DNA from 4 places in the Kribbella qitaiheensis genome. Region 1 is predicted to be linked to each of the others. Evidence: predicted binding sites of a transcription regulator. Region 1 holds the regulator's gene; each other region holds the start of a gene.
The links. The regulator LexA, encoded in region 1, represses DNA repair genes until DNA is damaged. The targets are predictions, from matches to a motif close to TCGAACANNTGTTCGA.

Region 2: F1D05_RS41520 (DUF6504 family protein) is a predicted target of LexA. The motif match lies at 2,347-2,362, and genes of this name have one in related genera.
Region 3: recA (recombinase RecA) is a predicted target of LexA. The motif match lies at 2,159-2,174, and genes of this name have one in related genera.
Region 4: F1D05_RS25910 (DUF222 domain-containing protein) is a predicted target of LexA. The motif match lies at 3,688-3,703, and genes of this name have one in related genera.

What each region holds. Positions count from the first base shown of each region.
Region 1 is NZ_CP043661.1:286,701-292,008, forward strand. Features, by position in the region: gene F1D05_RS01260 (HAD family hydrolase) at 1-112, shown strand, start outside; gene F1D05_RS01265 (YbaK/EbsC family protein) at 214-804, shown strand; gene F1D05_RS01270 (class I SAM-dependent methyltransferase) at 839-1,627, shown strand; gene lexA (transcriptional repressor LexA) at 1,634-2,293, opposite strand; gene F1D05_RS01280 (MerR family transcriptional regulator) at 2,303-2,734, opposite strand; gene F1D05_RS01285 (hypothetical protein) at 2,731-3,054, opposite strand; gene F1D05_RS01290 (GMC oxidoreductase) at 3,111-5,138, shown strand; gene F1D05_RS01295 (hypothetical protein) at 5,194-5,308, opposite strand, start outside.
Region 2 is NZ_CP043661.1:7,368,014-7,373,321, forward strand. Features, by position in the region: gene F1D05_RS34960 (YbaK/EbsC family protein) at 42-512, opposite strand; gene F1D05_RS34965 (DUF4037 domain-containing protein) at 523-1,557, opposite strand; gene F1D05_RS34970 (DM13 domain-containing protein) at 1,617-2,198, opposite strand; gene F1D05_RS41520 (DUF6504 family protein) at 2,560-2,790, shown strand; gene F1D05_RS34980 (SAV_6107 family HEPN domain-containing protein) at 2,917-3,390, shown strand; gene F1D05_RS34985 (class I SAM-dependent methyltransferase) at 3,469-4,215, shown strand; gene F1D05_RS34990 (DUF3040 domain-containing protein) at 4,505-4,978, shown strand; gene F1D05_RS34995 (DUF3488 and transglutaminase-like domain-containing protein) at 5,218-5,308, opposite strand, start outside.
Region 3 is NZ_CP043661.1:7,506,184-7,511,491, reverse strand. Features, by position in the region: gene recA (recombinase RecA) at 908-1,993, opposite strand; gene F1D05_RS35575 (hypothetical protein) at 2,243-3,034, shown strand; gene F1D05_RS35570 (GrpB family protein) at 3,086-3,649, shown strand; gene F1D05_RS35565 (MMPL family transporter) at 3,793-5,308, shown strand, end outside.
Region 4 is NZ_CP043661.1:5,443,573-5,448,880, reverse strand. Features, by position in the region: gene F1D05_RS25935 (ROK family transcriptional regulator) at 1-365, opposite strand, end outside; gene F1D05_RS25930 (ATP-binding cassette domain-containing protein) at 542-856, shown strand; gene F1D05_RS25925 (hypothetical protein) at 948-1,385, opposite strand; gene F1D05_RS25920 (uracil-DNA glycosylase) at 1,385-2,047, opposite strand; gene F1D05_RS25915 (hypothetical protein) at 2,570-3,415, opposite strand; gene F1D05_RS25910 (DUF222 domain-containing protein) at 3,714-4,904, shown strand; gene F1D05_RS25905 (hypothetical protein) at 4,924-5,308, shown strand, end outside.

The DNA.
Region 1 (5,308 bases):
CGGCGCGCAGTGCATCCTGGTCGCTACCGGCGGGATGAACCGGGCGGCGCTCGAGGCGACCGGCGTACCTGTGACCTCGACCATTCCCGAGGCGGTCCGGCTGATCGCCTGAGCTGTCCAGGTGCTGGATAGAGAATGCTGCAAGGCGGGCTGCCTACCGTCGCCGGGTATGAAGCCCACGCGTACTGACCACCCCTGCACCCACTGTTCCCGGTGGACCTCAAGGTCGGCCGGCTGATGGCAAGGCGACTGCAATGGCAGCGTCTGAAGGACCGGCCGGATCTGGCCGCCGGCCCGGTTCGAACGGCACTCGACGACCTGGATGCCCTGGTCGCGCCGATCGACCCCGGACTGGCGGACACGGCCGCATTCTGCGCCGAGTACGGCGTTCCGCTCGAAGCGTCCGCGAACTGCCTGATCGTGGAGGGCCGCCGGTCGGCCGTCACGAGGGTAGCGGCCGTCGTCGTACTGGCGACCGCGCGTGCTGACGTCCGCGGCGTCGTCCGGCGACATCTCGACGTCCGCAAACTCTCCTTCACCGCCCACGACGACGCCGTCAGCCGGACGGCGATGGAGTACGGCGGCATCACGCCCATCGGGCTACCGGCTGACTGGCCGGTGCTGGTGGACGAAGCCGTCACCACGGCGGGCTCGGTGATCCTCGGCAGCGGGATCCGCGGCTCCAAGCTGCTCGTCGAAGGCTCGGCCCTCCGCCGCCTGCACGCTGCCCAGATCCTCCAGCTGGCGCTGCCCACCGTCGACGCCGACATCGAGGTCGCGCGCCCAGCCCTGTCCGGCTTCTAGCCCGTCTCCAACCCACCGCCCCAAGGGTGTGGTGGTGGGTACCGGTCGTGGCGAGATGGACAGCGAAAAGATGGACGCCGAGTTCGACGTGGTTGCCGACTGGACCAGGGCAGCGGTCGAGCAACTCGGTGCCGACCATGCGATCCCGGCCGGCTGCCGCGGCAGCGCGAGTCCCTCCGCGCTCGCCTGGCTGGCCGAGGCGCTCGAATTCACCGCCGGGACGAGGCTGCTCGACCTGGGTGCCGGGATCGGCGGTCCGGCGGCCTGGGCGGTCCGCCGTTACGGCGTACGGCCTGTGCTGGCCGATCCGATGGAAGGTGCCTGCCGCGCCGCTGCCCGGCTGTTCGGCCTGCCGGCTTTCGAGGCGGACGGGACGGCCGTTCCGTTGCGAACGGCATCAATCAGTACTGCGTGGTGTCTCGGCGTCCTCTGCACGGTCGAGGACAAGGCCGGCCTCTTGGCGGAGCTGCACCGAGTCCTCGCTCCCGGCGCCGGCCTCGGGCTCCTCGTCCTGGTCGCCCAGACCACCCACCTGGATCCGATCCCGGCGGGCAATTCTTTCCCGACCCAGACCGAGCTCCAGGACCTCTTGAGCCAGAGCGGCTTCACGATCGAGGAACAGGTCGCCGACCCGCGCGACACACCGTCCTCCTGGACCCGCCGGACCGACCGCGTCGACGCTTTGATCCGCCGGCAACACCACGATGACAAGGCCTACCTCCAGGCCGAGGAACAAGAAGACCGCCTCGGCGTGCTCCTCTCCAGCGGCCAGCTCAGCTCCCAGCTCCTCCACGCCACCCGCTCGAGCCGAGCCTGGAGCTGATCGGGGTCAGACGCTCCGGAGTACGGAGACCACGACGCCGAGGACGGTGGCCTGGTCGCCGTCGATGACTTCGTACTCCGGGTTGCGCGGTTCCAGGAACACGTGGCCGTTGCGGCGGCGATAGACCTTGACGGTCGCCTCGTCGTCGATCATCGCGGCGACGATCTGGCCGGAGTGGGCCTCGGACTGCTGCCGGACGACGACGGTGTCGCCGTCGCAGATCGCGGCGTCGATCATCGACTCGCCCCGCACCTTCAGAGCGAAGACGGTGCCACGCCCGGTCAGGCCGCGCGGCAACGAGAGGAACTCGTCGACGTGCTCGATGGCGGAGATCGGCGTACCGGCCGCGATGTCACCGACCACCGGCACGGAGACCGAGTCGTCAGAGGTCGACTCCGACGGGGCTGACCGCAGGAACGCCCGTACGTCGATCGGTCGCGACACGGAGGCGCTGCGACGCAGAAACCCCTTCTCCTCAAGGCTCGTCAAGTGCTTCGACACGGAAGAGGTCGACCGCAGGCCGACCGCATCGCCGATCTGCCGGCTGCTCGGGGAGTACCCGTTCTTGACCACACAGTCCCGGATCACCCCCAGGATCCGCTGCTGCCGCTCCGGCAACACAGAGGTGTCCAACTGACCGAACGGCTCAAGATCGTCGTAGCTCACCGCGAAATACTAGAGTGCGCTGGACCTCTGCCCGGTACCGCCTCGCAGGTCGGTGAAAGGTATCGGACAGTTCGGCTCGGATGCGCAGCTCATCAGGTCGTCGCAGCCGACGGCGAGGGCCGAACGCAGGGTTGCCGCGATCACCGATAGGTCGGCGATCCGGGTTTCGATGTCGGCCAGTTTCGTGGCGGCGCGTTCCTTCAGGTCCGTGCCGTGATGGTGACCGCCGACCTTGAGCAGGTCGGCGATCTCGTCCAGCGAGAAGCCGAGGCGCTGGGCGGCCTTGATCACGCGGAGGGTCGTCACGGCCTCGGGTGGGTAGAGGCGGTGGCCGCCGTTGGTGCGGTCCGGTTCGGCGAGTAGGCCGCGGCGTTCGTAGTACCGGAGAGTCTGGAGGTTGACTCCGGCTGCGCTGGCGACCTGGCTGCTGCGGAGCTTCATGAGAGTGCGGCGGTGGCTCGGGTGGCCAAAGCGTCGAGGACCGTACTGCGGGTCGGTGGGACCGTGGCGGTCAGGAGGATCTCGCCGTTGTGGCTGGGGGAGAAGGTGAAGGTGAAGAACGAGCAGCAGTCCGTTTCCCGGGCGGTGAGCGCTCTCGCGGTTTCCTCGGCAGCGGCGTCGAGGCGCAGTTCGAGAGCCGAGTCGGTGCGGACGACAGCTCGCAGGGAGGTTGCGAAGAGGTCGTCGAACTCGGCGACTCGTAGTGGTTGCTCGGCGGTCGGCAAGGTGCATGCATCGGGCACCCAGTTCTCTGTACTCATGGAACGACGGTAAACCCGTACCCCGGTACCGGATGCAAGCTGATTGGATGGTTGGTATGGGTGGCTCACTCAGCGGGCAGCAGCGGTTGGTTCTTGGGTGGTTGGCGGAGCTGGCGGTGCCCGCGGATGAGTTTCCGTCGGCGAGAGACGTTGGTGTTGTCGAGTTCGTGGAGCGGGTGCTTGCCGAGGATCGGCCGGACTGGTTGCCGCGGGTGGTGCGGGGGCTCGAGGTTGCTGGGATGGAGCCCGACCTTGACGTAGTACTGGCTGATCCGGACGGGGCGTGGCTGGTTCGGCTGCTGGCACAGGGGTTCTATGCGGGCGAGGGGCAGTACGACGGGCAGCCGGCGGCGTGGGTGATGGTGGGCTGGCAACCCGCTGCGGGTGGGCCTTGGGAGCCGGTCGAGTTGGAACTCGCAGTCACGCCTCGGGCGGCGTTGGCTGATCGGTATGACTGCGTGATCATCGGGTCGGGGGCTGGTGGGGGAGCGGCTGCGCAAGTGGTTGCCGAGTCGGGGCGGTCGGTGCTGGTGGTCGAGACCGGGCGGTACCCGGCCACCGATGACCTGACGCGTGACCATCTGCGGAACCCGCGCTCGGTTGTCGGGCTGCCGGCGCCGACCGACCCGGATCCGCGCGGTCGGCCGAGGGTGTCCGTCGTGGATGGCGAGCGTCGGGTGGTGCTGCCGCCCGACGGTCGCTGGGGCAACAACGCGTTCACCGTCGGCGGTGGCACTCGCGTGTACGGCGCGCAGGCGTGGCGGTTCGTCCCGCGTGACTTCCGGATGGCCAGCACCTACGGCGTACCGGAGGGGAGTGGGCTGGCGGACTGGCCGATCAGCTATGACGACCTGGAGCCGTACTACTCATTGGCCGAGCAGCGGTTCGGCGTGAGCGGTGGTGGGGTCGACCCGTGGCACGACCCGCGCTCGATCCCACTGCCGATGCCACCGATGCCCCGGTCCGCGACCACGCAGCGCCTCGCGGCCGCGGCCGAGCGGCTCGGGTGGGGGACTCTCGACGTGCCGCTGCTCATCAACTCTGAGGACCGCGACGGCAGATCCGGCTGCGTGCGCTGCGGACAATGCGTCGGGTTCGCCTGCCCGGTCGAGGCCAAGGCAGGCACTCACAACACTGCCTTGCCGGCCGCACTCGCCACAGGCCGCTGCACGCTGGTGACGGAGACGACAGCTGAACGGTTGGTCGTCGACAGCCGCGGCCGCGTCACCGGCGTAGCGCTGGTGGCTGCCGATGCCGACGGCCGGATCTGGCGGCGTACGGTCGACTGCGCGGACGTCCTCATCGCCGCCGGCGCCACCGAAACCCCACGCCTGTTACTGAACAGTGCGCACGACGGCGAACCAAGGGGACTAGGCAACAATCTCGACCAGGTCGGCAGGTATCTCCAGGCCCATGTGTACGCCGGCGCGGTCGGCCTCTTCGACGACGAGGTGGCCGAGCTGATCGGCCCCGGCGTATCGATCGCGACCTGCGACTTCCGCCACGGCAACGACGGGATCATCGGCGGCGGAATGCTGGCGAACGAGTTCGTCCCGACCCCAGCGGCGACGTACGACTACCTGACGGGCGCCGGCCTGATCCCGCGCGCGGGTTCGGCGGGCAAGCAGGCGATGCGGCGCGAAGCCCGGCGGATGCTGCGTGTGGTCGGGCCGATCCAGGAGGTTTCGTCGGCCGATTCCAGAGTGCGGGTCGACCCTGGCGTCGCCGATCGATTCGGCAACCCGGTGGTGGAGATCAGCGGATCAATTCATCCCGAGGACTTCCGCGCTCAGGCGTACATGAGTGAGAAGGCCAGACAGTGGCTGGCCGAAGCAGGTGCAGTCCGTACTGCGGTAGGCGGCGCCGGCACCCCCAACAGAGCCAGCGTCGGTCAGCACCAAGCCGGCACCTGCCGGATGGGCGACGATCCGGCCCGCTCTGTCGTCGATCCGGACGGCCGGGTCTGGGGGCACGACAACGTGCGGATCGTCGACGGCTCGGTCAACGTGACCAACGGCGGCGTGAATCCGGTCCTGACCATCCTGGCCGGGTCCCTGCGGACAGCCGCCCACCTGGTGAGCTAGCCGGACCCGGCGCGCTGGGGAGCCCGGAGCAGGAACCCCGGGCTCCCCAGTCGTTTCACCAGCTGTTGTTGGAGATGTCCTGGCCGAGGATCACCTGGTCGTAGGTGTTCCCGTCGTTGTCGTCGGTGTAGGCGACAGCGACTTCGGCGTACGGCGAAACCGCGACCGTC
Region 2 (5,308 bases), 1.1 Mb from region 1:
GAGACTGCCGTCGTACGCCGAACTCATCGCCCGGCCGTGAATCAGTTGACGGTGACCGGGGCGCCGTTGGTGAGGTTGAGCAGTTCGGCGTAGCTGGTCGGGAAGACCGAGTGCGGGATCCCGGCCGCCGCCCACACCTCGGAGTACTCGTCGAGCGTCGTGTCGACCAGCGTCCGCACCGGTGCGGGGTGACCGACCGGTGCGACCCCGCCGATCGCCTGACCGGTGTGCTCCTTGACGAACTCCGGGGTCGCGCGGCGCAGCTTGGCGATGCCGAGCTCCGCCGCGATCTTGGCGGTGTCGACGCGATGCGCGCCCGAGGTGAGGATCAGCACCGGCGAGCCGTCGCCGTCGAAGATCAGGCTGTTCGCGATCGCGCCGACCTCGCAGCCGAGCTCGGCTGCCGCGGCAGCCGCCGTCGGCACCGCTTCGTCGAGGATCCGGATCACGCCGGTCGCGCCGGCCGCCGCCAGGGCGTCCTCGACCAGTTGCACGTTGGGATGAGTACTCACAGACAAAACCCTACTTCCGGTACATCGTGGCCAGTCGCCGATAGGCGGCCGGATTGCTCAGCAGATCGGTGCTGTCGGTGAACTGGTCGATGCTGCCCACCAGTTCGAGCCCGCGAAGCCACGGGTCCTCGACCGTCGCCAGACAGGCCTCGGTGAAACGCCCGGCGGCTAGGACCATCGCGGGCCGATCGAAGTACGGCCTCGGCGTGGGATCGACGTACTCCGTGATGCCCAGCTCGTTGTGCCGTCGCGCCACCTTCTCGTACGCCGTGGTCAGCGCTTCCTCGCGCTCCTTCGACGTGGCGGCGTTCAAGACGTCGGCCAGATCGCGGTCGAGCCCGTCGGGATGGCCGAGCCGCGCGAACGCCGTACCGAGCCATTTCATGTACGGCGCGTAGGTGCGCGCCATCAGCAACGCGAGGCGCATCAGGTCGCGGGTCAGGCGGGCGGCGACGATTCGGGAGCCGAGGTCGTCGCCGACCTCCGCGGTGCGCTGGACGAACGCCTCTTCCTGGGCGATCCGGGTCCATTGGCACGCGAGCAGCCAGCGCCAGACCTCATCCGGATACCAGGTCAAGGCCTCGCGGACCCGTTGCAGCCGGCCGTCATCGGCGTACACCGGACCGGCGACGACGCCCAGCAACTCCTGCTGCGGCGTGACCAGCCAGTCCTCGGTGGTCATGCCGTCGCCGACATCGCGGCCGAGCTGACCGGTGAGCCAGTCGCCGACGGTCTTCACGCCGATGTGATTGACCGGCTCCTGGGCATCCCACCCGAACCTGACGTCATGACCCCGGTACTGCGTGGGGAGGTGGCCGTCGATCAGCTCGCGGACCCGCTCGACCTCGGTCGCATCCACCAGCACCTGCAGCCGGGGACCCCAGCCATGATCCGTGGAGCGCTCGGTGTCATACCCGAGTACGTCCGAGCCCCAGCCCAACAACCCTGCTGCGTAAGGGATCTCGCCCAGCAGCGGCCGGATCACGTCGTCGTGGAAGCCGGCACTCAGCTCCCTGGCCGAGATGAAGCCCTTCGCCATCACCATGCCCGCGACCCTAGCCCGGCCGCACCGTCCGCCACCTCTTGATTTCCCTGCGACGGCTCTCAGGCCGGCGTGAGCGCCGCGGCGCCGAAGGAGACGTTGAAGCGGTTGCACCAGATCGAGACGCTGCTGAAGTTCTTCAGGTCGACGTCGGCCGGGATCGGATAGTTCTGATTGCCTTGGTTGCCCTTGAGCCGGCCGAGGCTCAAATAGCGGCCGTCGTCGAAGACATGCCAGCCGGCCTTGCCCTTGACCACCTCGGCATCACTGAGCCAGACCTCCAGATCCGGTCCGTCGGACGTGGCGAGCTGCTCCAGCCGCAGGATGCGGGAACCGTCGGGCAGCCGGACGATCGCCGCGCTGCCTGAGGTGCCGTGCTCATGGGTGATGAATCGGCCGACCGCCAATTGCACGGCAGCCGAGGGCGGGCCGGCCGTGGGGGACGGGGCGCTGTCGCGGCCGTCAGAAATTGTCGGTGGCGCCGGTGAGGATGAAGTCATGGACACCGGAGCAGCGCCAGGGAGCGCTTCGTCGACGACCTTGTCGGTGAAGAGCCGCCAGGGCTGGAAGAGCGGCAGCGCTATCGCGAGGACGGCTACTGCCGCCAGCGCGGTGCCGATGGCGATGGTGCGACGCGACTTCATCCGGCTCCCCGGCTCCGTTCACTCCTGGTCCGACAGCGGCGGGTCGCCGGCTGTCGTTCCAGTGTGTCCGGCCCAGCGGCCGCGGAGAGCCGTCGCGGCCTTACGGCCCGTTGACGATTGTCGGCGGGCGGCGCTACAGTTTCAGTGTTCGAACAGATGTTCGATTGACCCCGTCCCCGGCTCGTCGGGAGACCGGCCGGGATCGATCGGGACAACTGGACGACTCCGGTGCGGAGTTGCGGCCGCATCGGTAACCGGTGGTCCCGGTGGGCCGGGCGCCGTGGTGGACCTCGACCCCCACCTGGCGCCCACCCACCGGGCCGCTGCCCAGGGGAAGTTGGCACACAGGAGGCGATGGAGCATGTGGGAGTTCGACGAAGCCGTTGAGGTGCGTTCAGGCGTCGTGGACGGCATCGAGACTCCAGAGCAGTTCCTGTGGCGTGGCCGGCTCTGGCGGGTCTGTGCCGTCGAGGCCCAGTGGGTGGAGACCGCCGCCTGGTGGGAGCGCGGCGTGATCGGCTCAGGGGTCGGAGTGGCGACCGCCACCGCGGTAGCGGGATCGTCCGCGGGCCGTCGGAGTGTTGGACGCTGACTGGGGGCCGCAACGGGCGGTCTTCCGGGTAGAGGCGGGGTGCGGCCGGCACGGTCGTCGCGAGATGTTCGATCTCGCGCACGACCCGGACTCCGGCCGCTGGCAACTGGAGAGGGTGACGGACCGATGACAGTTTCACCGGTTTCACCGGCAGCCGCTGGTTCGGCAAGCCGCGACCTGTCCCGCGCTCGTGCTGCGCTGGCAGAGGCTCGCGAGTCCGCCGACCACCTGCTGAAGTACTCGAGCGCTCACGTGGCAGCCCTTCGGGTCGCCGCGGCCGTGCTCGCCGTCCGGGCCCGCCCGGTGCGTTCCGGTCCCCGGCGACGCGTCCAGCGCAACGCCTGGGTGCTGCTCGCCGAGGTCGCCCCGGAGTTCGGCGAGTGGGCCAGCTTCTTCGCGGCCGGCGCGACCCAGCGAGCGGCAGCGGAGGCCGGCCTGGAGCGAGCCGTCACGACCCGCGAGGCCGACGACCTGGTCCGAGCCGCGGAGACGTTCTACAACCTCGTCGAATCCAGCCTGCACATCGCGACCCAGTCGTCCCTGTCCGACACCTTCGCCCCGGAATCAGTGCTGGCCCAGCCCTGGATGCAGGCCAGCTGACCTCGGTCGACTGGCGTTGGTGGGGTGGGAAGTAGGGTGTTGCCCGCAGCGGGTTCGTAGCCGAGGAGGGCATTCACGATGGTCGACCGACGTCGCCGCTCGGTACGTACGGCGCTGGTCGCCGAGGCCCTGCGAGTAGCACTGGCCGGCCGAGCACGGATCGATCCCGGAACCGGGTTGGACATTGTCGACCTCGGCGGCGGTACTGGCGGATTCGCCGTACCGCTGGCCGTCGAAGGGCACCGGGTGACGGTTGTCGACCCGAGCCCCGATGCGTTGGCCTCGCTCGAACGCCGGGCCAGTGATGAGGGTGTCAGCAAGCTCGTGCATGGCGTGCAAGGTGATGCCGCCGAGCTGCCTGGGCTCGCGGGGGAGTCGAGCGCGGATGCCGTGCTCTGCCACGGTGTGCTCGAGGTCGTCGACGATCCCGCTCAGGCATTGCAGGCGATGGCTTCGGTCCTTCGTGAGGGTGGCGTGCTCAGCCTGTTGGTTGCCCAGCGCAACGCTGTCGTCCTGGCTCGCGCCCTCGCCGGACACCTCGCCGAGGCGAAGCTCGCGTTGCAGGGTGCGGACGGCCGCTGGGGTCCGTCGGACCCGATGCCCCGCCGCTTCGACGAAGCCGGTATCACAGCACTACTTGCTGAAGCAGGCTTCATGGTGCACACGATCCATGGCGTACGGACGTTCACGGACCTGGTCCCGTCCGCCTTCGTCGACTCCGAACCAGGCGCCGCCGAAGCCCTCGCCGACCTGGAACGCTCCGCCAGCCAGCACCCAGCCTTCCGCGCCATAGCCACCCAACTCCACATCCTCGCCACCCGCTGACCCGCCCCGGCCTCCGCCTTCGCTGGTGCTTGGTGGGCTGGTCTTGGTGACTTGGTGTGTTTGGGGTGGGGGAGGGCGGGTGTTGGTGGGGTGGGCAGTGTCGGGAGTGGTGGCGTGTCGGCTACTGGGAGTGGTGGGTGGGGTGTGAGAAAGGCCGCTGGGATTGGAGTGGATTACGGGGTAGTGACGGTGGAATGTCGGGGGTTTGAGGGGGGAAGGGAGGGAAAACGGGTTGATTACGGTGTGGAGTTGCCGGACCGTGACGCGCGGGAGGGGCAGTCAGGGTTTCGTGGACCGCACCGGCGGCCTAGACTGGACTCGGCCTATCGAGATCGCGCTCACCATGGAGGGATCGACGGTGCCCCTCTCGGAAGAAGAGCAGCGCCAGTTCGAGCAGCTCGAACGCGCCCTCGCAGCGGAAGACCCCAAGTTCGTCTCCGCCATGCGAGGAACCAATGTGCGCTTGTACTACAAGCGCCGGGCAATTCTTGCCGGCGTCGGATTCGTGCTGGGCATCGTGATTCTGATGGCCGGCGCGATCATCCCCAACACCATCATCGGAGTCTTCGGCTTCATCGTGATGGTCGCCTGCCTCTACATCGCCGCGCTGAGCATGAAGCGCATCAGCAACGCCGGCGACGCGGACGACCTCCCGCCGCCTCCGCCGCAGTCCAAACGGCACCGGACAAAACATGACTCGTCCGGCAGCTTCATGGAGCGGATGGAAGACCGCTGGCGTCGCCGCCGCGACGAGGATCTCTGACGCCCCGACCGGCCCCGCAGGGCTGACCGACACCCGAACCACACCCACGCCTAGGCGCCGGGTGTGGTTTTGCCCAAGAGCACACCTCCCTGCCCGTACTACGCCCGTCGGCGTCCGCACTTGCTTGTGGGATGCGCCAAGCACTGACGTTCGAAGGACCGGAGGGATGCCCCCGGTCCTTCGAACGTGTGCGTGAACTTTGCCGAGCTCGACCAACCCGCGCCAGCGCGGCGGGATGGCTAGTTGGCGTGCCGGCCGCGACCGGGAAGTAGGAACGAGCGAAGGCGAGCCAACGCCAGGTCGAACTCGTCGAGGAGGTCGGAGGCCTCG
Region 3 (5,308 bases), 940 kb from region 1:
CGAAGCCTGACCGGTCATAGCACCCGCAGCCGGAGACGCGTCGCCGTCGTCACCCCAGACCGAACCAGCAACAGCCGAGGCCTGGCCGGTGGAGGCGCCTGCAGCCGGGGCTGGGGTGTCGTCGCCCCAGATCGAATCTGCGGCAGCTGAGGTCGAGGGGCGCGCGGTTGAAGCGGTGGCAGGTGGGGTTGAAGGGTCATCGCCCCAGATTGAGGCGGCGGTGGCTGAGGACGATGTGGCGGTGCGCTGGGGGCGGGTGTCGGGGTCTGAGGATGAGGCGTCAGTACCTGAGGTTGAGGCATCAGCGCGAGGGACCGAGGTGCCAGAGCGTGGGGCCGCGGCGCCGGTGCGGCGAGCTGCAGCACGGGTGCCCGCGGTTCGGTCCGGGCCGTCGGGGTCTTCCGTGGGGACGTCGAACCAGTCCGGCCCGCCGGCGCGCTCCGCGAGGCCGGTCGACCAAGGGTCGAACTCAGCTGGTTCGGCGGAGCCGAGGCGGCTGGATCTGCTCGCGCGGCCGCTGGTCTCGCCAGTGCGGTTACTGGATCCGCCCCGGCGCGCAGGCGACCCTCCAGTTCGGCCAGCAGAACCTGCTGAACGACCGGTGGAGCCTGCCGTGCGGCCGGCACTTCCATCAGCGCGTCCGTCCGACCCGGTAGACCGTCCGCCGGACCCTACAGAGCGGTCGCTGGGGCCTGCGGAGCGGTCGCTCGACTTGGCGGGGCGACCGGTGGGGTCGCCGTCTCGGAACCATGGGAGGGGTTGGACGGGTGGGCGTTCTGCGTCTGGGTCGGGCCCCGCCGGTTTCGGCGGGGTGATTCCCGAGAGTCCCCGGCGGACTCCGTCGGGCAGCTCCGGTAGGGATTTCTTGGAGCTGCCTCGACGGTCGGCGCCGGGAGCTGGGGTGTGGTCAGAAGTCGACATCGACCTCGGCCGGCGCGGCGGCGTCGGCCGGCTTGTCCACCACTGGGCCGATGCCCATCTTCTCCTTGATCTTCTTCTCCAGCTCGTTGGCCAGATCGGGGTTGTCGCGCAGGAAGTTCCGCGCGTTCTCCCGGCCCTGGCCGAGCTGGTCGCTCTCGTAGGTGAACCAGGCGCCGGCCTTGCGGACGAAGCCCTGCTCCACGCCGAGGTCGAGCAGGCTGCCCTCGCGGCTGATGCCCTGGCCGTAGATGATGTCGAACTCGGCCTGCTTGAACGGCGGGGCCACCTTGTTCTTCACGACCTTGACCCTGGTCCGGTTGCCGACGAAGTCGGTGCCGTCCTTGAGCGACTCGATCCGGCGCACGTCCAGCCGGACCGACGCGTAGAACTTCAGCGCCTTTCCACCGGTCGTGGTCTCCGGCGAACCGAACATGACGCCGATCTTCTCGCGCAGCTGGTTGATGAAGATCACGGTCGTGTTGGTGCCGCTGACCGCACCGGTCATCTTGCGCAGCGCCTGGCTCATCAGCCGGGCCTGCAGACCGACGTGGCTGTCACCCATCTCGCCCTCGATCTCGGCCCGGGGCACCAGCGCGGCGACCGAGTCGATCACGACGATGTCGACCGCGCCGGAGCGGATCAGCATGTCGGCGATCTCCAGCGCCTGCTCACCGGAGTCCGGCTGCGAGACCAGCAGCGCGTCGGTGTCGACGCCGAGCTTCTGGGCGTAGTCCGGGTCGAGGGCGTGCTCCGCGTCGATGAACGCCGCGATGCCGCCGGCCCGCTGGGCGTTGGCGACCGCGTGCAGCGCCACCGTCGTCTTACCCGAGGACTCCGGGCCGTAGATCTCCACCACCCGGCCGCGGGGCAGACCACCGATACCGAGCGCGATGTCGAGCGCGATCGACCCGGTCGGGATGACCTCGATCGGCGCCCGGCCCTGCTCGCCCAGCCGCATCACCGAGCCCTTGCCGCACTGCCGCTCGATCTGCGTCAGCGCGGTCGCCAGAGCCTTTTCGCGATCCCCGGCCTTGCGCTGCTCCGCCGCCGCACTCGCTGCTGCACCAGCCATCAGACTGCCACCTAACCCATCTAGTAATCGGGGCCGCTGTCCCAGCTGCCCGGAGGAATTCTTTGTCGCCAGAGACGGTATGGGTTACGTCGGACAGTTTCGGTGCCACCTGAAATCTGTGGACAACTTCGGCCGATCCGACGAACTCGTACGAGACAAACTAACCCGAACACGTGTTCGAACCGCAACTGACACGCCGAAGTTAACCCAACATCCGCTCTGGCCCGCAGAGTCTCTACCCTGGCAACCGTGACAGAGCGCCCGGACGTCCCTGATTCCGCCGTGGTCCTGGCCCTCAGCCGGGTCGAGTTCGGCATCGACTCGGTGCTGGACGCGCTGCGCACCCAGGACCCGTTCGGCATCCGCAGCGCCCTGACCGAGTACTCCGCCCAGGAGCAACCGAACCTGGCCGAGAAGGGCCTGATCCTGGCGATCGACCGGTTGCTCACGATGAAGGTGCCCGGGCACGCCGAGTGGCCGACACTGCCACTCGCGAAGCGCTGCGACTGGTGGGTCGAGCGGCTCGGCGGGTTCGCCGCGGTCGCCGCCGGACTCCCCCGGCTCAGTGGCGCCGCTGCCGACGCCCTGCCGATCAAAGACACCCTGGGCGCCGCAGTACAGGCGATGGTGATCGGTGCGGTCTGTCGCGAGTACGGCGTGGAAGCGCATGCCGATCGCACTGCGGTGATCGCCAGGGTGCTGACCTCTCGCCCGATCACGCCGGACGCAGTGCTCGAGTACGACGACCCCACTGCGGCCGGTCAGGATGTGGCCAAGCAACTGGGCTTCGGTGACGAGTCCGACGAAGCCGGGCTGCGCAAGGGCGTTCGACTGGTCTGGCGGATCAGCAAGCTGCTCGGCGGCCTCGGTGACGTGTTCGAGGACCGCCCGCGCGGCAGTATCGGCGCCAGGATGCTCGGCAAGGTCCCAGCCATCGGTGTGGTCGGCGGCTTCTTCGACGAGCGCAAGGGCATCCGCAGAGCCGCCTACGCCGCGGCAGACCTGCTCACCACCGGCAGTTTCCGGGTCAAACCGGTCTGACCGGGCACAAACCCTTGTCCGCGGCCTGCCTCGCGCTGGAATGATCTGCCCATGACCGCGATCGTGATCGTCCAGCCGGACGGGTCCTGGCCGGCACAGTACGACAAGACGGCCGAGACCATCCACCAGATCCTCGGCGGTACTGCGGTCCGCATCGACCACATCGGCTCGACTTCGGTGCCGCGGCTCCCGGCCAAGGACATCCTCGACATCCAGGCGACCGTGGCCACCGAACCAGAGCTGGACGAGGCCGCGCAATTGCTGGCAGCGGCGAACTGGGAAGTACGGCCGCCGCGCCGGGACCATCCTGTGCCAGGCCTACCGCAGGACGAGTCCCAGTGGGTCAAGCGGATCGTGGTCGAGCCCATGTACCGGCGCAGGGTGAACCTGCACATCCGGGTGGAAGGCCGTGCCAACCAGAGGTACGCGCTGCTGTTCCGGGACTATCTACGTGCCCACCCGGACACAGCCACAGCGTACGGCGAGTTCAAGCGGCGCGCAGCGATGCTGCCCTTCGACTCTGTCGGCGGCTATGCCGACCTGAAGGACCCAGTGTGCGACCTCGTTTATCTACCTGCCGAGGAGTGGGCCGCACGGACCGGCTGGACTGCCTGATCAGGTTGCATATCCGACAGTGAGCGCAGCACTACGTAGTGCTCGTTGACGCGGCTCCCAGCAGCCACCAGTCTGGACCAGGGGCTTGCCGGCGTGACCCGGCGTACGACGGGCAGGCGGTTCCCGAGGGGGCGTGATTCGGGATGGCTGGTGTGGGGCGGCTCGCGGCGTTGCCGTGCGGCAAGGTGTCGAAGTGGATAGTGCTGGCGCTGTGGATCATCGCGGTCGGCGTCTGCGTCAGTCCGGCGAGCAAGCTGACCGGTGCGCAGGAGAACGACGCTGTGGCCTGGCTACCGGGCAACGCCGAGTCCACCGAGGTACTGAAGGCGACAGCCCAGTTCTCCTCGCCTGACGAGATCCCTGCCGTGCTGGTCTACGAACGGCCCGAGGGAGTCACTCCGGCGGACCAGCAGGCCGTCGCGAGCCACGTCGGGCAGTACGGGAAGCTCCAGGACGTCGACCGCGACGTGATCGGACCTATCCCCTCGGAGGACGGCAAGGCGTTGCAGGTGCTCGTGCCGATCAACGCTGGAGCAGGCGGCTGGGACACGATCGGCGCAAGGGCCGACGACATTCGCCGCGTGGCGGCCGACCGGCCTGACGGCTTGTCGTTCCACCTGACCGGGCCGGGTGGGTTCGCGGCTGACTCGCAAGAGGCCTTCGCCGGCATCGACGGCAAGCTGCTGTACTCCGCGGCCGCGGTCGTCATCATCATCCTGCTGCTCACCTATCGCAGCCCCGTGCTGTGGTTGTTGCCGCTCATCTCGGCCGGCACCGCGCTGTTCGCCGCCCAGGCAGTCATCTACCTCCTGGCGACCAAGGCAGATCTGACTGTCAACGCACAGAGCGCAGGGATCCTGACAGTGCTCGTATTCGGTGCGGGGACGGACTATGCCCTGCTACTGATAGCGCGCTATCGAGAAGAGCTCCGTCGACATCAGGATCGCCACGAAGCGATGGCCTTCGCACTGCATCGGTCTGGCCCGGCCATCTTCGCCTCTGGTTCGACTGTTGTCGCAGGGATGCTCTGTCTGTTGCTGGCCTCGATGAACTCGACCAGCGGCCTCGGACCGGTAGCAGCAGTAGGCATCGTTGTCGCACTGCTGGCCATGCTCACACTGCTGCCGGCACTGCTCGTGGTGTGCGGTCGCTGGGTGTTCTGGCCGCTCCGGCCGACCTACGGCTCGGAGGACCACACAGAGACGAGCCTGTGGGGACGGATCGGCCGCCGCATCGCAGTACGGCCGCGGCTCACCTGGGTGACAACCACTGTCATCCTTGGCGCTGCAGCGCTCGGCATGCTGACGCTTGACGCCAACGGACTGACGAACGAAGAGTCCTTCACCGGTACTCCGGACTCGGTGGTCGGCGAGAAGATCGTGGCCGCCCACTTCCCTGCCGGAGCGGGCAACCCACTCGTGGTGGTGAGCAACGCCGATCAGGCGGCAGCAGTCCGTACTGCGATGTCCTCCACGCAGGGGATCGCGCAGGTAGCCGAGCCGAAGGTCTCCGGCGGAGTGGCATACCTCGAAGGCACCATGACGGACGCAGTCGACACCCAGGCGGCCAAGGACACGGTGGATCGCGTGCGGACCGCAGTACACGCAGTGCCTCGCGCTGACGCCCGGGCTGGTGGTGGTGCTGCGATCCTGCTGGACA
Region 4 (5,308 bases), 3.0 Mb from region 1:
TCGCCGAGCGCGCCGTCGATCGTCTTCACGACCCGCTCGACCGTGCTCTTGGCGCTGCGGCCGGGGGTCGGCAACTCGAAGGTGCCGACCACCTTGCCGGTCAGGTCCGCGACCGCGGCCCGGAACCGGGTGGGCGTGACGTCCAGGCCCGCGACGTACGCGAAGCTGCCGTTGATCTCGTAGAGCTGAGCGTTCGGACCGGGCCGGCCGGCGCTGGTGCCGCGGGCGCGGACGAGGCCGGCACTCTCCAGCCTGGCGAGCAGTTGCGACGCGGTCGGCTTCGACAGGCCGGTGAGATTTCCCAGCGTGGTCCGGGACAGCGGGCCCTGGGTGAGCAGCAGGTCGAGAGCGGCGCGATCGTTCATCGCGCGGAGCAGACGGGGCGTCCCGGGGGTGCTTGCCACTCGAATCCGCCCTTCTTCCGACCTCGATCTCAACTGTTAGGAAAGTTTCCTATTAACGCGAGACCGTACGGAGATATCACGGCGGTGTCAATCGATGGGAAGATCACGGTTGGGCCCTGCTCAGTCAGGGGATCCACGTGTTCTCCGGGCCGCTGGTGAACGACGTACGGCTGGCACGGGCGGACGCGAGTGCCGACGAGTTCTCGGAAGCGCTGGAGTTGGTCGGAGCGCTCGCGTGGGTCAAGGCGCTGCCCGAGGGACTGGACACCGAGGTGGGCGAGAACGGTCATCAGCTGACCGGCGCCCAGGCGCTACGGGTTGCATTGGCGCGACTGGCGCTGGCCGACCCGGCGGTCGCAGTACTGGATGAAGCAACTGCCGAGGCGGGCAGCGCGGATGCACGCGATCTCGAACGAGCCAGCCCGCAGCCACCGAAGGCCGTACCACGCTGATCGTGGCCCACGCCTGACCCAGGCACAGCAGGCCGACCGCATCATCGTGATGGACCACGGCCGAATCGTGGAGTCAGGCACCCACACAGACCTACTGGTCGCCGCCGGCCGCTACGCCCACCTCTGGCACAGCTGGACCGGCACCCCTCAACCCCACCCGCTTACTAGCGCGATAGCCGATCAACACACCAAAGGCGAGCCCCAGTACAACGGCGATCGCGACGCTCAGCCAGCCGTCGAGGAGCAACGAGAAGAGCAGATAGGCGGCGATCCCGCCGAACATCGCCGCGATACCTCCCCCGAGGACCGGGTGGCACCGCTCCCAGGCCGAGTGACGCCGGTCGCGGCCGGCTTTGGGCGAGATGGCGACGAACGCCCACATCGGGCAAAGGGCGATGACCCAGAGGGCATTCCGCAGACTGGGCTCGACCACCAGACGGACAATCAACGCGATGCCGCACACCCCTGCGAAGATCCGCTGCACAAGGACAGGCGGGTCGAACGTCTTCTCCACCACCGGCTTGTCCATCAGGGCAGACGCCAGTCGACCGCAGTACCGCCCTGCTCGACCAGCAGCGCGTTGACGCGGCTGAACGGCTTCGACCCGAAGAACCCACGGTCGGCCGACATCGGGCTCGGATGCGCGCTCTCGACGTACGGCGTACTGCCGAGCATCGGCTTCAACGTCTGCGCGTCCCGACCCCACAGAATCGCCACGAGCGGCCCACCACGCTTCACCAACGCGTGAATCGCCTGCTCCGTAACGGCTTCCCAGCCTTTCCCCCGATGCGACCCCGACTTCCCGGGCTGCACCGTGAGCACCCTGTTCAACAGCAGCACACCTTGCTCGGCCCACGGCGTCAAATCGCCATTAGACGGCGCCGGTACGCCGACATCCGCCATCAGCTCTTTGTAGATGTTCCCCAAACTCCGCGGCACCGGCCGTACGTCAGGTGCCACCGAGAAACTCAACCCCACCGGATGCCCAGGCGTCGGATAGGGATCCTGTCCCACCACCAGCACCTTCACCTCGTCCAGCGGCTGCTTGAACGCCCGCAACACGTTCTCCCCCGCCGGCAGATACGACCTCCCCGCCGCGATCTCCCCGCGCAGGAACTCCCCCATCCGCGCCACAGTCTCCTGAACCGGCGCCAACGCCTCAGCCCAGTCCCCCGCCACCAACTCATCCATGCTCTTAGGACTCACCGGCCAACCCTCCCACCCACCCCACTCCCAACGCCAACCCTCACACGCCTCCGCACTCGCTCCTACGTCACTCCGACTCCGCCGCTCCCACCCACCCCCACTCCCAACGCCAACCCTCACACGCCTCCGCACTCGCTCCTACGTCACTCCGACTCCGCCGCTCCCACCCACCCCACTCCCAACGCCAACCCTCACACGCCTCCGCACTCGCTCCTACGTCACTCCGACTCCGCCGCTCCCACCCACCCCACTCCCAACGCCAACCCTCACACGCCTCCGCACTCGCTCCTACGTCACTCCGACTTCGCCGCTCCCACCCACCCCACTCCCAACGCCAACCCTCACACGCCTCCGCACTCGCTCCTACGTCACTCCGACTCCGCCGCTCCCACCCACCCCGCCGATGTCTACGCCACGGCTCGCCGCCTGCCTCCTACCGAAGCCGCCACGCCTCGCGACCAGAGATGGCACCTCCCCAACACGGCCACGTGTGCCGCCGGCTGGTGACTACTTCGCCCTCTCCCACTCATCCCGCTGCTCGGCATCCTTGATAACGAGCTCTTCGGCTCCGACTGTCGTGAGGAAGTTCTTCATCCAAACCAGCGCGACCACAGCAGAATCTCGAGTGATCCCGTCCGGCTCCAGCTCAGTCCGTACCGCGGAGAGAACCGGCTGCTCGACGTACCCGAGATGCGCGGCAGTGATCAACAAGTCATTGCTCTTCTGCCGAAGGCGCAGGGACGGCCAGGCCAGGCCGACCGGAATGACCAACAGCGGAGCAACCCACCAAGGCCCGTCCAGCGAGACAAGTCCGATGAAAAGGAACAGCGGGAAGGCCACCGCAATCCGGAACTCGACTTCGCCACGAAGGCGATCGATCTGCTGATATCGATCGGGCGCCTCCTTCGACAACTGCAACAAGGTGGCGGGGAGATCACGGGTGATCTCAGCCGCCGGGAAAGCTTGGCGATGCTCTCGGGCGCCATCGCGAGCGAATTCCGAATCACCGCTCTCTCCTCCACCGAAAGCGCCGTGGCCGTCGATCGGCGAAGCCTTCGGCTTTCCGTCGAACCAACGGGCGAAGGAATCAGCCTGAGGCTGCCCAGAACTCCGAACAGCCCAACTGTCGACCCGGCCTCTTTCGCCCCACTTCCGCAACTGCCCGCTGACGATCTTGAGCAGGCCGTTGAACAGACTGGCGCCGATCGATCCGACGATGTAGCAGACAAACGGAAGAACAGTCAGTTGCGATGCGAGATTGCGCGTCAGCGACACCGCGAGCTGCCATTCGGTAGAAAACGCGCTCTCGACAGCGGCGCGGTGCGGGAACTCGATCTCTACGATCACCGCCACCCAGAGCGCACCACCCGCCGATGGAGCGCGAAGATCTCGCAAGCCGGGCAATCGACGCCAGAAGATTCACTTGTCCCCCTGATGCCGCAGCCCGGCTCTTCGGCCATCCATCCCCTGACAGGCCAAACATCAGGGCCCGTACGTCGGCCGCACCATGCCTGAGCAGATCGAGCACCGCCCGCCGCCGGGAACCACCCTTGAGATCTGCTTGCGAAAGGCAACGAATCACCGCTGTGTCGCCCCCTCACAAGGGTTCTGCGAATTTGATGTACTCGAACTCCTGTTCTAATATAGACACATGAGCACGGTGGCGGTTGATCCTTGGTACGGCGAGCAGGTGGACGCCGACGAGCTTGCTGCGCTGATCGAAGCCGGGGTGCTCACGGTGCCGGAAGATCCAGAGGCACCGGGCGGTCCGCGGTATGTCGACGAGTTCGACCTTTTCGACGACGGGTCCAGATTTCAGATGTCGCGGATCGACGCGCTGGAGTGGGAGTTGTGGGCCGGCGTCGAGCAGGACGAAGCCGAGAAGATTATGCTCGAGATGAAGGCGCCGGAGTGGGTGTTCCTGCCGCCAGGCGGTGAGCTGGCGGCAGCGCTGGAAGAGGTGCGCCCGCAGACGGAGTCACCGATGGCGCTGATCGAGTTGATGAAAGCGACCAGCCGGCTGACCGCATGGAGCGAGGCGGGCAGGCTGTCGGCCATCGCGTCGTTCTACCGGCAGCGTCAGGCCCAGGCGACCGAGTTCTCCCGCCCCAGCGAGATCGATTCCCACGGCCGCCCGATCGATCCGGAACGCTCCTGGATCGCCGAGATCGCCGCCGCACTGAAGCTGTCTCCCAACACCGCGAGCAGTCATGTCGATACCGCGCTGCGCCTGACCAGCATGCTGACCGCGACCCACACCGCACTGCGCTGCGGCGCGATCACTTTGTCCAAGGCCATCGCGATCAGCGACGCGACCCGGCCTCTGACCGACGCACAGGCCAAGGCAGTCGAAGCACACGTCCTCCAGCGCGCCCCTTCTCAGTCCCACGCGAATCTGCTCCGTTCCCTCCGCAAGCAGGTCGCCCACTACGACGCGAAGAACGAAGCCGAACGCCATCGCGAAGCCACAGCACAGCGCGAGGTCCGCCTCGTCCCCCTCCCCGACGGCATGGCCGGCCTCTGGATCGTCCACACCGCCGAAAAGATCCAGCAAATGTGGATCGTCATCCAAGCCATGGCCGACCTAGCCAAACGCCCCACCACAACACCCGCCCCCACCACCCGCGCAGACTCCCACACTGACGACCACACCAACCGGGACGCGAGCACCTCCACCACAACAACCGACCATGGCACAGTCGCCAACCCCGACGCGACAACCGACGGCAGCACAGTCGCCGAGCCGGCCCGCGACCTCCGACGACGGCACAGTCGCCGAGCCGGGCGCGACCTCCGACGGCTCAGATGCTGTTCCCCACAGCACATTCTCCGCAGACGGTGAGCCGTCGGGTGGTGAATCAATGGTCGGCTCCAAGGTAGGCGCAGCGGACTTCTCGAACGAGATCGGTCTGAACGGCAGCGGTGCCGCCACCGTCAAGCCGCCGGCCAGCCCTCCTCAAGAGGACTCTGCCCAGAAGAACCCCGCACCGGAGAACTCGTCCCAGGAGAACTCCGCCCCGGACGCCCCTGCTCCGGCGAATTCTGCACAGCGCTGCCCTGCGACGGAGGACTCTGCGCTGGAGAGCCTTGCACTGGACGGCTCCGCGCAGGGCAGCCCTGCACTGGACAACCCCACACTGGACAACCCCACACTGGACAACCCCACACTGGACAACCCCGCACTGGACAACTCCGCGCCGGACCGGTTTGCGCTGGAGGGTTCTGTACTGGAGGGAGGACCGTGGG